Regions from separate parts of the Paraliobacillus sp. X-1268 genome, predicted to be linked through region 1. Evidence: riboswitches for the same ligand, from Rfam matches in the RefSeq annotation. Region 1 holds a riboswitch; the other holds the start of a gene.
What was found. A riboswitch is a leader RNA that binds a small molecule or an ion and turns the genes downstream of it on or off. The one in region 1 is predicted to bind preQ1.
Positions count from the first base shown of each region.

Region 1 (7,777 bases):
CAGCACATTTTTTACAATGGTCATGATCATGTTTAGCACATTCATCCCCACAAGCTTTACAAGCTGTTGCGCACAGTTGTGCGTATTCTTGTACAAAAGCTGTATCATACGTAAGAGCTTGTTCAAAAGAAGCACAAATTGTTGCACATTCTCGATCTAAACGAATACATGCCTCCATTTTATTTGCATCCTCTTCAAAACAAGAGGTGTAACAATGATTACAAGCCTCCATACATTCGTGCAATGTTTTAATTATTTCTTCATATTTCTGATGACTCATTTCCAATGTCCTCCTTTAAATCTTATCTAGTTATAATACCCAGCGTGAATCTCACTAAACATTATAAGTAAAAATTTTACTTGAGTATTATAAAAGGCTTAGGAAATAATAATGTAAATAAATCTCAGTTTTAATACGTTAATTAAAGGGTAACATTCAGTATAATGGACAATTTTAAAAGAGTACGTATGAATAAGGAGTTATACAACATGAAGCTATTAAATTTACTGAGTAATATAAAATTTAAACAGATTAAAAATCAAAATTTAAATGAGATAGAAATTCATGGTATTGCTGAATCCTCATCTGAAGTGAAACCAGGTTTTATTTTCGTTGCGATTAAGGGTTATAGATCAGACGGACATGACTATATTGAAGATGCGATAAAAAATGGTGCATCTATCATCATTGGAGAAAAACAGTTTACTGATTTATCGGTACCATTTATTAATGTAAGTAACAGTCGTAAAGCGTTAGCGGTTATAGCGGGAAACTTTTATGGAAATCCATCTCACAATAAAATAATGATTGCTATTACGGGAACGAATGGAAAAACAACAACAAGTTATCTCGTCAAGCACATATTAGAAAGTAATGGCATGTCTTGTGGATTAGTTGGAACAATTGAAACTATTATTAATGGCGAAAGTAATCCGTCTATTAATACAACTCCGGGTTCACTCACACTCAACAGATTATTGTATGAAAGTAATGATCAAGTCATCATTTTGGAAGCTTCTTCACACGGCCTATTACAATATCGACTGGAAGGAATAAATTTTGATAGTTGTCTCTTTCTGAACTTAAGCCACGAACACTTAGATTATCATGATTCTATTGAAGAATATTTCGAAACAAAAGCAACACTTTTTCAATTGTTAAAAGAAAACGGACAAGCTATTATAAACACGGATGATAGTTGGGGAGCAAAGTTAAATGAGCGATTACAGCTTGATGAAGTTAACACTTCTACAATAGGAAAAAGTGCTACTAATGATTACTGCATTGAAATAACTGGGCAAGATGGTTCGTTCAAAATAAAAAGAGAAGGAAGAACAGAGGAAATAAATCCATCAATGAAGGGCATTCATAATATATATAATTCCAGCATGGCTTATGCAGTTGCACACCAACTTGGAGCTAACGAGAGATTAATAAGTAAGTCATTAAAAAATTTCCCAGGTGTTGATGGTCGATTTCAAGTGTTCCCGCAACAAAATGGCGCAAATGTTGTTGTTGATTACGCACATACTACGGATGCTTTTTATCATTGTTTACATACAGCTAAAGTAGCCGGCGCTAAAAGAATTGTTCACATATTTGGTTTTAGAGGAAATCGAGACAAGACGAAACGAAAAGACATGCTTGAGATTACAGCTAAACTGAGTGATCAATATTTATTAACATTGGATGATTTAAATACAGTACCTTTGGAAGACATGATTGAAACGCTAGAAAATATTCACAACACTATCGGTAACCATAAAGGATTAGTGATCCCAGATCGAACTTTAGCCATTCAACAAGCAATGGTTACAAGTCAGAATGGTGATTGGATTATTATTACTGGAAAAGGTCATGAACCTTATCAACAATCATTTAGCTTACCTACCAAATCCGATAAAGAAACTGTAACTTACTTAACAGAATAAGTTGTCTATAAACTAGTATGCTTAATACTTTATGTCACCTTTTGATTTACAATTCGTATAATTATATATAGCTTCAAGAGGAAGGAAGAATTAAACGTGAAAAATAGAGTAACCCGTTCTGTTAGTGACAGAAAAATATTTGGTGTTTTTGGTGGAATTGGTAATTATTTTAACATTGATCCAACTATATTAAGATTGGCTTATGTAGCTTTGACTATATTTAATCCAACTTTACTATTAGTTTATATTTTAGCTATATTTATCATACCTGAGGAAAAGACTTAACTGTAATGTATCTATTTACACTATTAAGAGACTGTTAAAGGTTCTGTCATTCAATTTAGAATAGAAATGCATTGTCGAAATTAGTCTAATCATTGATTGCATTATAAAAGGAAATGAATGTTATAATAAGAACATCAATGAATTATAGAAGGTGATAGTTATGAAAATAATTTGTTTTGGAGATAGTCTTACACGTGGGGTCTCTGTAGCAAAGGGTAGATTGCGTATTTTAAAAGAGAACTATCCTGCTTTTTTACAGCAATTATTTTATGAAAATGAGGGAGAAACTGTTAACGTTATAAACAAAGGTGTTTTTAATGCTAATTCTGACTCTTTACTTTCCAGATTAAATAAAGATGTAATAGACCAACATCCTGATTATGCTATAATTGAAATTGGTGGCAATGATTGCAATTTTAATTGGCAAGAGGTTGTGAAAAGCCCACGTTTTGAACATGCTCCTATTGTTCCAATTGACCGTTATTTAGAAAACATTCGAACAATCGTTACAAAAGTCCAAGAAAGTGGTATAACTCCAATTATTTCCACATTGCCACCTTTAGATCCGGTACGTTATTATAAAAATGTTTCTGATAAATATAGTGATGTAGTTGGACATCTGATTAGTTCTATGGGTGGTATCGAACATTGGCATGGTATATATAACCGCAATTTAAATAAGTTGGCAGATGAGTTAGGTGTTTTAAAAATTGATGTTAGAAGCGCAATAAAAAAAGCAGGAGACCTTGCCGAATTAATCAGTGATGACGGTATACATCTAACTGCAAAAGGGTATAAAGTTTTTAGTCAAGATGTATATAAAAACATAATGAATTTTGTCAAATAAAATAAAATTTAAGCAAAGATAACTATATGTAGTAGTATGTGGCGTGCACATTAGTACACGCCACAAATATCTATTTGTTAGCTATTAATAAATAGCTGCACCTACAATAATTAGGAGAATAAACAATACAACAATTAATGAAAAACCGCCACCAAATCCTGCACCTGTACCTACACCATATCCAGCACCGGCACCATATCCGACTGGAGCACCATAACCGCCATAACCTAAACTCATATATTTTTCCTCCTTCTTTATTCGTTAGTCATTCCTTCTTCTTTCTTAATAACCGAAACCGCCACCATAAGAAGCTCCTATGATTATTAACAATATAAACAATACGATGAGTAATGCAAAACCTCCACCAAATCCTGCTGTTGGTGCAGCTGCTACTGGTTCACCCATTAGTAAATCCCTCCTTTTCTTAATGGCTCTAAGAGTATACTATGTCATGGTTAACATAATGTTATGGACAAATGCCTGGTTATTCTAAAAAGGTGGGTAAAAGTCATTAAACATACTTTTTAGTTTTTTTATGGTATACTTTAGAAGAAAATAATTAACAATTCTGCAATGATGCAGGAGAGGTTCTAGCTACACCCTCTATAAAAAACTAAGGATGGACGTTACCTTCCTTAAGGTACCGTTTTTTTATTTTGTTATGGGTGTGTGGAATTCTCTTTGTTACTTGAAAGGAGAATTTTTTTATGAAAAAAAATAGTAAAGCAATTGTTGTATTCAGTGGAGGGCAAGATAGCACCACGTGTTTGTTCTGGGCGCTTCAAAATTATGAGCATGTTGAAGCTGTCACATTCGATTATAATCAAAGGCACAATGATGAAATAGAAGTAGCAAAAGAAATTGCTACAGAATTAAACGTTAAACATCATGTTTTAGATATGTCATTGTTAAACCAATTAGCACCTAGTGCGTTAACGCGCGATGATATCGAGGTTAAAGAAGGAGATAATGGTGATTTACCTTCGACATTTGTACCAGGAAGAAACTTACTCTTTTTATCTTTTGCGACTATATTAGCCAAACAAATTGATGCAAAACACATTATTACTGGTGTATGTGAGACTGATTTTAGTGGGTATCCAGATTGTCGTGATATATTTATTAAATCATTAAATGTCACCCTTAACTTATCAATGGATGATGGATTTGTTATTCATACACCACTAATGTGGTTAGATAAAGCTGAGACGTGGAAGTTAGCGGATGAATTAAATCGATTTACATATATTCGCGAAAAAACGTTAACCTGTTACCACGGCGTTCGTGGGGATGGCTGTGGAGATTGTCCTTCTTGTAAGTTACGTCAGAACGGACTAGATGCGTACCTTAAAGAACGCGATGAGGTGAACGATTAATGTATGGTTTTACGATTGTTGAGAACTTGCAGAAAATAAATGAAGATATAAAACGTCACGAACTTAAATATCACACAAAACGGGTGATGGTTAGTAAAGAGTTCACATTTGATGCTGCACATCACCTTCATTGTTATCAAGGAAAGTGTAAAAACTTACATGGACATACGTACAAAGTTATCTTCGGAATAAGTGGTATGGTAGATGAAATTGGCTTAGTTATTGACTTTGGCGATATTAAAGAGATTTGGAAGGAAGAGATTGAAATTCATCTTGACCATCGTTATCTTAATGATACATTACCAAACATGAACACAACGGCAGAGAATATGGTCGTATGGATTTATCAAAAGATGGAAAAAGCACTTGAAACGCATGCAACTCATTTTCGTGTTGAATTTGTTAAACTATATGAAACACCAACAAGTTATGCTGAAGCTAGACGGGAGTGGATGGACGTTGAATAAATTCCCAGTACTTGAAATATTCGGTCCAACCATCCAAGGAGAGGGCATGGTTGTAGGTCGGAAAACGATGTTCGTTCGAACAGCTGGTTGTGATTACAGCTGCTCTTGGTGTGATTCAGCCTTTACCTGGGACGGCAGTGCAAAGGACCAAATCGAAAGACTAACTGCAGATGAAATTATTAAAAAATTAAAAGAAACAGGTGGAGATAAATTTGATCATGTTACAATATCAGGAGGAAATCCTGCACTTTTAGCAAAGCTTGATGAGTTAGTTGACGCCTTACATGAGCAAGATATGGAAGTAGCGCTCGAAACACAAGGAAGTCGTTGGCAGGAATGGTTTCTTAAAGTTAATGACCTCACCATCTCACCAAAACCACCAAGTTCTAAGATGAAGACAGATTGGGAGAAGCTAGACCTTATTATTAAAAACATACAAAGTGCTAATCATTCTCAAAAGACCAGTCTAAAAGTAGTGGTGTTCGATGATGATGATTTACTTTATGCTGAAAATGTTCACGAAAGATATCCTGATATCGCCTTCTTTTTACAAGTAGGTAATGATGAGTTAGCTGAAAATAATGTTTCCAATCTTGCCAGTCATTTACTAGATAAATATGAATGGTTGATTGATAAAGTTGTAGCATCTACAAAATTAAATCATGCTCGTGTTCTGCCACAAGTTCATGCACTTGTCTGGGGTAATAAACGGGGCGTTTAAAAGAATATCCAATTGGATATTCTTTTTTTATTTGTTTTATAAAATAAAGCTAACTATATAGTTTAAAACACGGAACTAAGACATTTATTCTAATTATAAGATTCTCTGATGCAACGGTATATACGGCACACTTGTCTATATAAGTCCAGTTTCATGTCGAAAAACAGCCCTTAAAAAATGTTTGATTTAGTTTTAATTATCCAGATTGACAATTTTTTTATAGGTTTTATAAGAGTGGATTATCGCTATAGCAGCACCTATCATAAACAAAGAAAATCCATAGATAAAGCTGTACTTGGGAATAATCATTATAAGTATGATACTTATAATACCGGTCAAAAGGAACAACTTACCTGTGAATCCATGTGTTATATCCCAAACTCTTTCTTCACTCATTGTCCATTCTGTACGAACACCGAATATCGAATTTGTTTTTACTTTTGGCATTAAAGAACCGGTGATCATTAAGATAAATGAAAAAATTAGTCCCGTTATTACGTTCACATCAAGATTGTAACCTAAATTAATAATAATGATGGTGATATAGAATGTAAAAATCGTTAATAAAGTAATCATAATTAGTGTTTTTTTCATATTATCGCTTATATCATCTTGGGAAGTTCTAAATATGAAACGAAATAGAGCATAAATTAGAATCATTATGAAAGGCATTGAATGTAAAGCTATTGACTCGATTGTAGTAGTGGCAACTTCACCGTTCAACCAATTAATGGCTATTTTGTTATTTAAACCAGAGTAGAAAAACACACTTATTAGCATTGATATTATAAGTATACTAATATTAGGAATCCTCTTTTTCAATTTTATCACCTTCATTAGTTTTAATGACTTAACTGTTGAAGATTTTCTCAATTTATTTTTCAAATCATTTTCTCTAATTTAAATCACGTTAAATTTATAATGATGGAGGGCTATCTGTCATTGTATTAGCAAGAATTAAATAAATTATTATATTAGCGGGTAAAGGTATAAAGATAAATATCAGTCTTACTGAAAAAGAAGATATACCAAAAAACTCAGCTATACCACCACAAACTCCGTGTAATGACTTATCTGTTGAAGATTTTCTTAATTTATTTTTCAATTTAATCTCTCCTCTAATTTAAAATTGCTTTTTATATCGATTTCACCATATAAAACCATTATCGTTAAGAAAGAGGACTGTTTCATTAGTTGAAAGGCAAATATGATTATTCCATAAACATAGATAAACTAAGCCTATCATAATTTTCCATAATTTAATATTAAATTTCTTTTTTGATGTTTACTGCTTTCTAATATTTGAAACCAAGCAAGGTAATTGTTTGAATGTTTAGCAACACCATTAAATCGTTATATTCCTCCATTTAGCAGTATATGTATTAATGTCAAGCCAATAATCCGTACAACATACATTTTCATTTACAAGAGCCATTTCAAAAAATAAAGCTAGCTATATATTTAATTATCATCTATGATTAATAAAATTATATAACATTTAATGCATGAGAGAATGGGAGAAACGTTAATGGATATTTTTATGTTAGTAAAAGCAATAATACTAGGAATGGTAGAAGGTTTGACGGAGTTCGCTCCAGTTTCCTCAACTGGACATATGATTATTGTTGATGATATGTGGCTACAATCAGAAGTATTTTTAACTAAATATGTAGCAAATACATTTAAAGTTATGATTCAGTTAGGATCAATTTTGGCAGTTGTCATCATTTTTAGGCATCGTTTTATTGAGATGTTAAATTGGAAAACAAACAAAAGTAACAAGGACAAACCTAGGCTAAAACTGTCACAAGTAATAGTTGGTCTTATTCCTGCTGGTGTGCTAGGGCTTTTATTTGAGGATTATATTGATGAATATCTATTCTCAATAAATACAGTTTTAATTGGTTTAGTTGTAGGAGCAGTACTAATGATTATCGCGGATATTATTAGTAAAAGAGCAACATCTCAACAAGTGGAAACGGATGATCAAATTACGTATAGACAAGCACTTATGATTGGATTTATTCAGTGTCTGTCACTTTGGCCAGGTTTTTCAAGATCTGGATCTACGATTTCTGGTGGCGTTATGTTAGGGATGAGCCATCGAGCTGCAGCAGATTTCACATTTATTATGGCTGTTCCTATTATG
Region 1 is NZ_QJSK01000001.1:238,630-246,406, reverse strand. Features, by position in the region: gene D2K62_RS01360 (four-helix bundle copper-binding protein) at 1-280, opposite strand, end outside; gene D2K62_RS01355 (UDP-N-acetylmuramoyl-L-alanyl-D-glutamate--2,6-diaminopimelate ligase) at 490-1,932, shown strand; gene D2K62_RS01350 (PspC domain-containing protein) at 2,029-2,217, shown strand; gene D2K62_RS01345 (SGNH/GDSL hydrolase family protein) at 2,378-3,064, shown strand; gene D2K62_RS01340 (YjcZ family sporulation protein) at 3,149-3,301, opposite strand; gene D2K62_RS01335 (YjcZ family sporulation protein) at 3,347-3,469, opposite strand; PreQ1 riboswitch class I at 3,643-3,687, shown strand; gene queC (7-cyano-7-deazaguanine synthase QueC) at 3,772-4,440, shown strand; gene queD (6-carboxytetrahydropterin synthase QueD) at 4,440-4,907, shown strand; gene queE (7-carboxy-7-deazaguanine synthase QueE) at 4,900-5,628, shown strand; gene D2K62_RS01315 (SdpI family protein) at 5,821-6,513, opposite strand; gene D2K62_RS01310 (PspC domain-containing protein) at 6,545-6,733, opposite strand; partial or broken gene D2K62_RS19010 (IS1595 family transposase) at 6,840-6,981, opposite strand; gene D2K62_RS01305 (undecaprenyl-diphosphate phosphatase) at 7,157-7,777, shown strand, end outside.

Region 2 (7,777 bases), on a different contig from region 1:
AACAATTATATGAAACCTTTTATAAAGATCATCCTTTTGTACGAGTACGAGCTGAAGGGGTACTTCCAACAACGAAGGAAGTCTATGGAAGTAACTATTGTGATATTGGCTTACACGTAGATAAACGAACAGGAAAGCTAACGATAGTCTCGGTAATTGATAATTTAGTTAAAGGTGCAGCAGGGCAAGCAATTCAAAACATGAACATCATCAATGGCTGGAAAGAAATATCGGGATTAGATTATCCCCCTATTTATCCATAAGGAGGGAACGGAAAATGCATCAGATTAGTACAATAGAAAAGTTTAATTTACTTACAAACGGTAATATTGCATCACCGATAGGATTTACTGCTGGTGGCTTACACTGTGGTATTCGTAAGAAGAAACTCGATCTTGGTTGGGTGTACTCAGAGAAGGCTGCACAAACAGCAGGCGTGTATACAACGAATCTTTTTCAAGCTGCGCCATTAAAAGTTACCCAAGAAAGTATCGCTACGGACCACATGTTACAAGGAATAATTGTTAACTCTGGTATTGCCAACGCTTGTACAGGGAAGCAAGGCTTAGCTGATGCTTATGAGATGAGAAAACTATTCGCTGAAAAAGTAAAAATTCCTGTTCAACACGCTGCTGTTGCTTCGACAGGTCTTATTGGCGATTTCCTACCAATGGATGCAATTCGGAATGGAATCAAACAAATAGATGAGGAAAAAAACTTAGACAGTAACCGTTTTGAAAATGCCATTCTGACTACAGATACAAAAGAAAAAGGAATCGCGATTCAATTTGATATAAACGGAAAAAAGGTGACAATTGGCGGAGCTGCTAAAGGATCGGGAATGATTCACCCAAATATGGCGACGATGTTAAGTTTTATTACTACAGATGCAGACGTTGAATATGAGGCATTACAAGACGGATTAAGACAGTTGACGAATCAGTCATTTAATATGATTACGGTTGATGGTGATACAAGTACGAATGATATGGTGCTAGTGTTAGCCAATGGAATGGCAGATAATCAAACATTGAATCCAGAACATCCAGAGTGGAATGTCTTTCTTGAGGGGCTTCATTTTGTTTGTCAGTCACTTGCAAAAGAGATTGCTAGAGACGGAGAAGGCGCTAGCAAATTAATTGAGGTACAAGTCACAGGTGCCAATACTGAGAAGGCTGCGCAAGCAATTAGTAAAACGATAATCTCATCTAATCTAGTTAAAACTGCTATTCATGGTGCTGATGCGAATTGGGGACGTGTGATTACTGCAATTGGGTATAGTGGAGAAATGTTAGATCCCGATGATGTTTGTGTTGCACTAGGTAAGATTGAAGTGGTTAAAAACGGAATGCCCTTACCGTTTGATGAAACAGAAGCAAAGCAGTATTTAATGCAGGACACTGTAACAATTCATGCTAGTGTTGGTGATGGGAAAGGTAATGCCACTGCTTGGGGTTGTGACCTTTCTTATGAATATGTCAGAATTAATGCTTCCTATCGCACATAAGGGGATGGAAAAATGGAGTATATCATAATTAAATGTGGTGGAAGTATTGTTGATCAGCTTCCACAAGCTTTTTATCAAAATATTGCTAGCATTCAAGCAGATGAAAAGGTGCAACCAATTATTGTTCATGGTGGTGGCGCGCTAATTTCCTCTCGTCTGAAGCAAATGGACGTTGCTACAACGTTTGTGAATGGTTTACGTGTAACAACTACTGAAGTGTTAGATGTGGTTGAGATGGTCTTAAGCGGCTCTGTGAATAAACAAATTGTTCGTAATTTGATACAAGAGGATGCTTTGGCGTTTGGGATGAGTGGTGTCGATGGTAATCTCTTGCACGCTGTAGAAGTAAAACAAGATAAGGGTCTTGGCTACGTTGGTGAAGTTGATCATGTCAATGTTGATTTATTACACAGCGTTATTGCGCAAGGTTATATTCCAGTTGTTTCGCCAATTGCTATTGGAGAAGCGGGACAACGTTATAATATCAATGCAGACACGGCAGCAGCTGCAATAGCACAAGCATTAAAAGCTAAACTATGTTTTATTAGCGATATTCCTGGAATTTATATCGAAGAGAATGATAAGAAAGTTACATTGCACCATACGGATAAGATCCAAATTGAATCGTTAATAGCTACAAATGTCATTCAAGGCGGAATGATTCCTAAAGTGAAAGCGGCATTAGCAGCACTTGCAGAAAATGTGCCAGAAGTTGCTATTGTTAATGGCATGGATGCACAAGCTTTACTTGATTTTATCGATGGCAAAGACGTAGGTACAAGAATTCGATTGGAGGAGATTAGTCATGTCTGAAACAAGTTCTACAACCCAAATGTCAGCAATAATGCCAACATATAATCGTTTTCCAATCACATTAACCAAAGGAAAGGGAAGTTATGTCTGGGATGATAAGGATAAAATATACTTGGATTATACGGCAGGACTTGCTACTTGTAATTTAGGGCATGTCCCAGATGCAGTTAAAGAGGCAGTAGAAAATCAGTTGGGGAATCTATGGCACTGCTCCAATTTATATCAGATACCATCACAAGAAGCGCTAGCAAGAAAATTAGTGGAAAATAGTTCTGGTGATCAAGTTTTCTTTTGCAATAGTGGAGCGGAAGCAAACGAAGCAGCGATAAAAATTGCTAGACGTTATGCACAAAAAGTAAAGCAAAACAAAGCCTTTGAGGTTGTTACATTTAATCAATCCTTTCATGGCCGTACATTAGCGACACTATCCGCAACTGGACAAGAAAAAATTCAGGAAGGCTTTCAACCATTGATGCCAGGTTTTCGTTATTTGCCTTATAATGATATGGCTGCATTAGAAGACCTAATCCATCCTGAGACATGTGCAGTTATGCTAGAACTAATTCAAGGCGAGGGTGGCGTTATCCCCGCTGATCAAGCTTGGGTTGATAAAATCGTTCAATTATGTAAAGAAAATGATGTTCTTATTATGATTGATGAAATTCAAACAGGCATGGGACGTACGGGAACACTGTTTGCCTATCAACAATATGGGTTTGAACCAGATGTAATTAGTGTCGCAAAAGGATTAGGATCTGGATTTCCGATTGGTGCTTTAATTGCGAAAGGACATGTGGCAAAAGCATTTGAAGCAGGCTCCCATGGTAGTACATTTGGTGGGAATCCACTAGCAACTACAGCTGGTTTAGCAACGATAACAGAATTATCAGGTACGAGTTTACTTGAGAAATCTAATGTGCAAATTGAATATCTTTGGTTGAAATTAGAAGAATTAAGCGCCAAGTATGATAATATAAGCAATATAAGAGGAAAAGGATTTTTAATTGGAATTGAAGTTACTGGAAAAGCAATTGATTATGTTACGAAGGCTCGTGAAGAGCATCAATTACTTATTGTCATAGCTGGAGAAAGGGTTATTCGAATCCTTCCACCAATCACTACAAACAAAGAAGAAATAGATCAAGCAATTGTTATTCTAGATAAATTATTTGAAGAAATGGCTTAGTATCTATATGAAAGTCAAAACGTTGACATCTTGCTCCACGCTCTATATAATAGTCCGAGTAAATGGATACGATTCCGTTCTATAATGGGAGAGGTTCTTAGCAACAAACCCTCTATAAAAAACTAAGGACATATGACTACAAAAGCCATATCCTTATCGGGATGGGCTTTTTTTAATGTATATGTAAAAAGGGAGGTTAGCCAGATGGCTGGAAGAAGAGATGAAGACTTACAAGATCTTTCGTTATTAGGGAATCAAGAGACGAAATATGCATTTGACTATACACCTGATGTATTAGAAACATTTGATAATAAACATCCAAATCGTGACTACTTTGTTAAATTCAATTGTCCTGAATTTACAACGTTGTGTCCAAAAACGCATCAACCTGATTTTGGTGTCGTATATATTAGTTATATTCCAGGTGAGAAAATGGTTGAAAGTAAATCATTGAAATTATATTTATTTAGTTTTCGTAACCATGGTGATTTTCATGAAGACAGTATGAACATTATTATGAATGACTTGATAGATTTAATGGATCCGAGATATATAGAAGTATGGGGTAAATTTACCCCAAGAGGTGGTATCTCGATTGATCCATATTGTAATTATGGCAAAAAAGGGACAAAGTTTGAAGAAATAGCAGATCACCGTTTAATGAATCACGATATGTATCCAGAAAAAGTTGATAATCGCTAATGAGGGTTAGCTAAGAATCTCCTTAAATAAGTTAGGAGAGAAGATATGTTTGTCTATTTGAATGCATTATTTGTTGGACTATTAATTTTATCAAATATTATTTCTGTTAAATTATTTAGCATTGGTGAGTTTATCTTACCTGCAGCTGCAATTGTATACGTTGTTACTTATCTTATCACCGATGTTATTGGTGAAGTTTATGGAAAAGAAGCGGCGATGAAAACAGTACGAGCAGGTTTTTTTACACAGGTCGTGGCACTGGTTTTCGTGTTTATAGCAATACACTTACCAGCTGCGTCTGCCTTTGGAATGCAAGCTGAATTTGAAGCAATATTAGGCGGAAGTTTTCGCGTTATGATTGCCAGTCTATTAGGGTATGTCGTTAGTCAACATATCGATGTGTCTATTTTTCATCGTCTAAAAAAACAACATGGTGAGAAAAAATTATGGTTACGTAATAACTTATCAACCATTTCAAGTCAATTGTTAGATACCATTATTTTTATCGTTGTTGCATTTGCAGGAACAGTACCGATGAATGTCTTGATTGGGATGATTCTTACACAATATGTTTTTAAATTTATAGTTGCAATTGCGGATACGCCTATTGCATATTTACTTGTTCGTTTAGCGAAAAAAGAGCAATCAAAACAACAACCAACATCAGAAATGAAAGTTGGTTAATAGAGAAACCAGTACCCCTAATTAGGAGTACTGGTTTTTTTATAGCAAGAAAATCCCCGGAATGATTTCACACAATGTTCTTAATTTAGTAAAATGATATAACTAGGTAAATCCAATTACTCTGATTCTGTGTATTTTTTTGATAGAGTAAGGATAGGAGGGAAGCAAGAGTATACATGATGTTCTCAAAAAAAATAGTATATGAAATTTTCATGGTAATCTTGGCGACGCTATCCATTGCTACATTATGGACTAATCTCCCATATACCAGTTATATTGTCTGGATCACGTGGGGAATATTCTTTGCTGACTTCGTATATCGTTTATATAAAAGTCAAAATAAGTTTGATTTTTTAAAAAGTAATCCATTTTTACTAGTAGCGGTGATTCCGTTAGATGCTGTATTTCAAGTAGCGCGTTTTGCGCGTATTTTACATCTGCTGCGATTAAAAACGATTACAAAGTACTACACGATGCCTTTTGTAGCATTTCTGAAGAAGCAACACTATGGCTTAACTTCAGCTATTATTTCTGTGATCTTAATTTGTATGATGATAATTCTAGTAGTGATAGAACCAGGAATTATTACTATAAAAGATGCAGGTGTTAGTGTAATAACTGCAGTTACCTTTTTTGGTGAAGCGACATTTTCTCCAACAACAATGGTTGGACATACTATTGTTGTTTTAACTACCATTATAGGTGTCATGATCCATGGTTTTGTAATTAGTTTAGTTTTCGATTATGTAGCAAATACAACATGGTTAAAGAAACTGAAGGAAAAAACATTCAAAAAAAAGAATGCATCATAATAGAAGGAGTGTTAAAAGCAAATGACAAAAACATTTAAAGCATATCAACTAACAAAAGAAAATGAGACAGTTACAGGAAGAGTAACCACACTAACAACAAATGATTTACCAGAAGGAGAGGTACTTATTAAAGTACATTATTCTAGCATCAATTACAAAGATGCGATGGCCAACACGAATAATAGTGTTATTGTAAAAAACTACCCTCAGATTCCTGGAATTGATTTAGTTGGTGAAGTTGTCGAGTCTGCTGATGATCAATTTGAAGAAGGTGATCATGTTATTGCTACGAGTTATGGGATAGGTGTCACACATGATGGTGGCTATAGTGAATATGCGCGTGTAGGATCAGAATGGGTACTTCCGTTACCAAATGGACTTTCAATGAAGGACGCAATGTTATTTGGTACAGCTGGTTTTACCGCAGCACTATCAATTGATCGTCTAGAGAAGAATGGATTAACCCCAGATAAAGGACAAGTACTCGTAACAGGTGCTACTGGAGGTGTAGGAAGCATAGCAGTTGCTATGTTAGCTCACAAAGGTTATAACGTCGCTGCAAGCACTGGTAAATCCGAGGCAACTGACTTTTTGAAGAAGCTTGGTGCCGAGGAAGTAATTACTCGCGAAGCCGTTTTCGATGGAGAAGTTCACGCCGTAGCGAAACCCCAATGGGCAGCAGCAGTTGATCCTGTTGGTGGAAAGACATTAGCTTCTATTTTAAGTAAACTGCACTATGATGGTGGGGTAGCTGTTAGTGGATTAACGGGTGGTGTAGAAGTTCCAACATTCGTTTATCCATTTATCTTACGCGGTATAAGCCTAATTGGTATCGACTCTGTTAATTTTCCGATGAACGGAAGAAAAGAGATTTGGGATCGAGTTGCAACCGACTTAAAACCAAACAAAGATATATTAGAAATTATTTTGAATAAAGAAATAGGTTTGGACCAATTAGCAGATGAGTTACCAACTTTGATTGCAGGAAAAGCTTTAGGTAGAACGATAGTTAAAGTCGCAACAAAATAATTGCTACAAATAAAAGTATACTTTCTTAATTATTGATAACACTAAGTTTGATAGTAAATTAAGAAAGGAATGACTGAATATGAAAATACGTAAAGGTTTGCTTCTATTAGTTTTTTCGATGATTATGCTTGGGTTTGGTGCTACGATAGTCGAAGCAGAGAAAGATCATCCAAAACCAAAATTCGAAGATGTTGAATTAAATGAACAACAAACCAAAGAATTAAAAACAATGTATGAAGATTTGGTTAACCAAAGAAAAGGAATTGTTGCAAAGTATGAAGAATTTGGTGTCTTATCAGAAGAAGATGCTACTAAAATGGAAGAACACTTAGATATGTATATGAAAAAGATGCAGGAAGATGGGTTTGTTCCAAATTGGCAAGGACCAAAGAAGACACATAAAAAGAATAACTAAATAACAGAAAATCCAACTCTAATAGAGTTGGATTTTCTGTTATTTTAATCTTTAAAGTTGTTTATAAAAATAATAAATTTAATACATAACTTGTATGGACTTTATATATATTTATTATAAGCAATATATAATAGATAAAAAAGGCTAATTAATTTTAAGTCGCTAATCCCTTTTGTTATGCGGTTTTTTTAATTTAAACTGACCTTTTTAAAATTAATTTATAAAAATAACACAATATATATTGATTGTACGTACAAATTATATTACTATAAGATTAAATGATTGAAATCTACGTATAAAACTAATTTCATAATGAAAGGTGTTGACTAAATTATGTTAGAAGCATTAAAGGAACAAGTGCTTGAAGCAAACTTAGCATTACCCAAACATCAATTAGTCACTTTTACTTGGGGGAATGTAAGCGGTTACGATAAAAAAGAAAAATTAGTGGTCATTAAACCTAGTGGTGTGCCTTACGAAGAATTAACGGCAGATGACATGGTTGTTGTCGATTTAGATGGAAATATTGTAGAAGGAAATAAAAAGCCGTCTTCTGATACAGCTACACATCTTGTTTTATACAAGAATTTCCCTGGGATTGGTGGAGTTGTCCATACCCATTCACCATG
Region 2 is NZ_QJSK01000002.1:229,710-237,486, forward strand. Features, by position in the region: gene argC (N-acetyl-gamma-glutamyl-phosphate reductase) at 1-263, shown strand, start outside; gene argJ (bifunctional ornithine acetyltransferase/N-acetylglutamate synthase) at 278-1,507, shown strand; gene argB (acetylglutamate kinase) at 1,520-2,320, shown strand; gene D2K62_RS05685 (acetylornithine transaminase) at 2,313-3,506, shown strand; PreQ1 riboswitch class I at 3,591-3,638, shown strand; gene queF (preQ(1) synthase) at 3,711-4,208, shown strand; gene D2K62_RS05695 (queuosine precursor transporter) at 4,254-4,892, shown strand; gene D2K62_RS05700 (hypothetical protein) at 5,072-5,704, shown strand; gene D2K62_RS05705 (acrylyl-CoA reductase family protein) at 5,726-6,733, shown strand; gene D2K62_RS05710 (DUF2680 domain-containing protein) at 6,813-7,148, shown strand; gene araD (L-ribulose-5-phosphate 4-epimerase) at 7,482-7,777, shown strand, end outside.
Region 2: linked by a shared signal. The riboswitch ahead of queF (preQ(1) synthase) and the one ahead of queC (7-cyano-7-deazaguanine synthase QueC) in region 1 are both predicted to bind preQ1.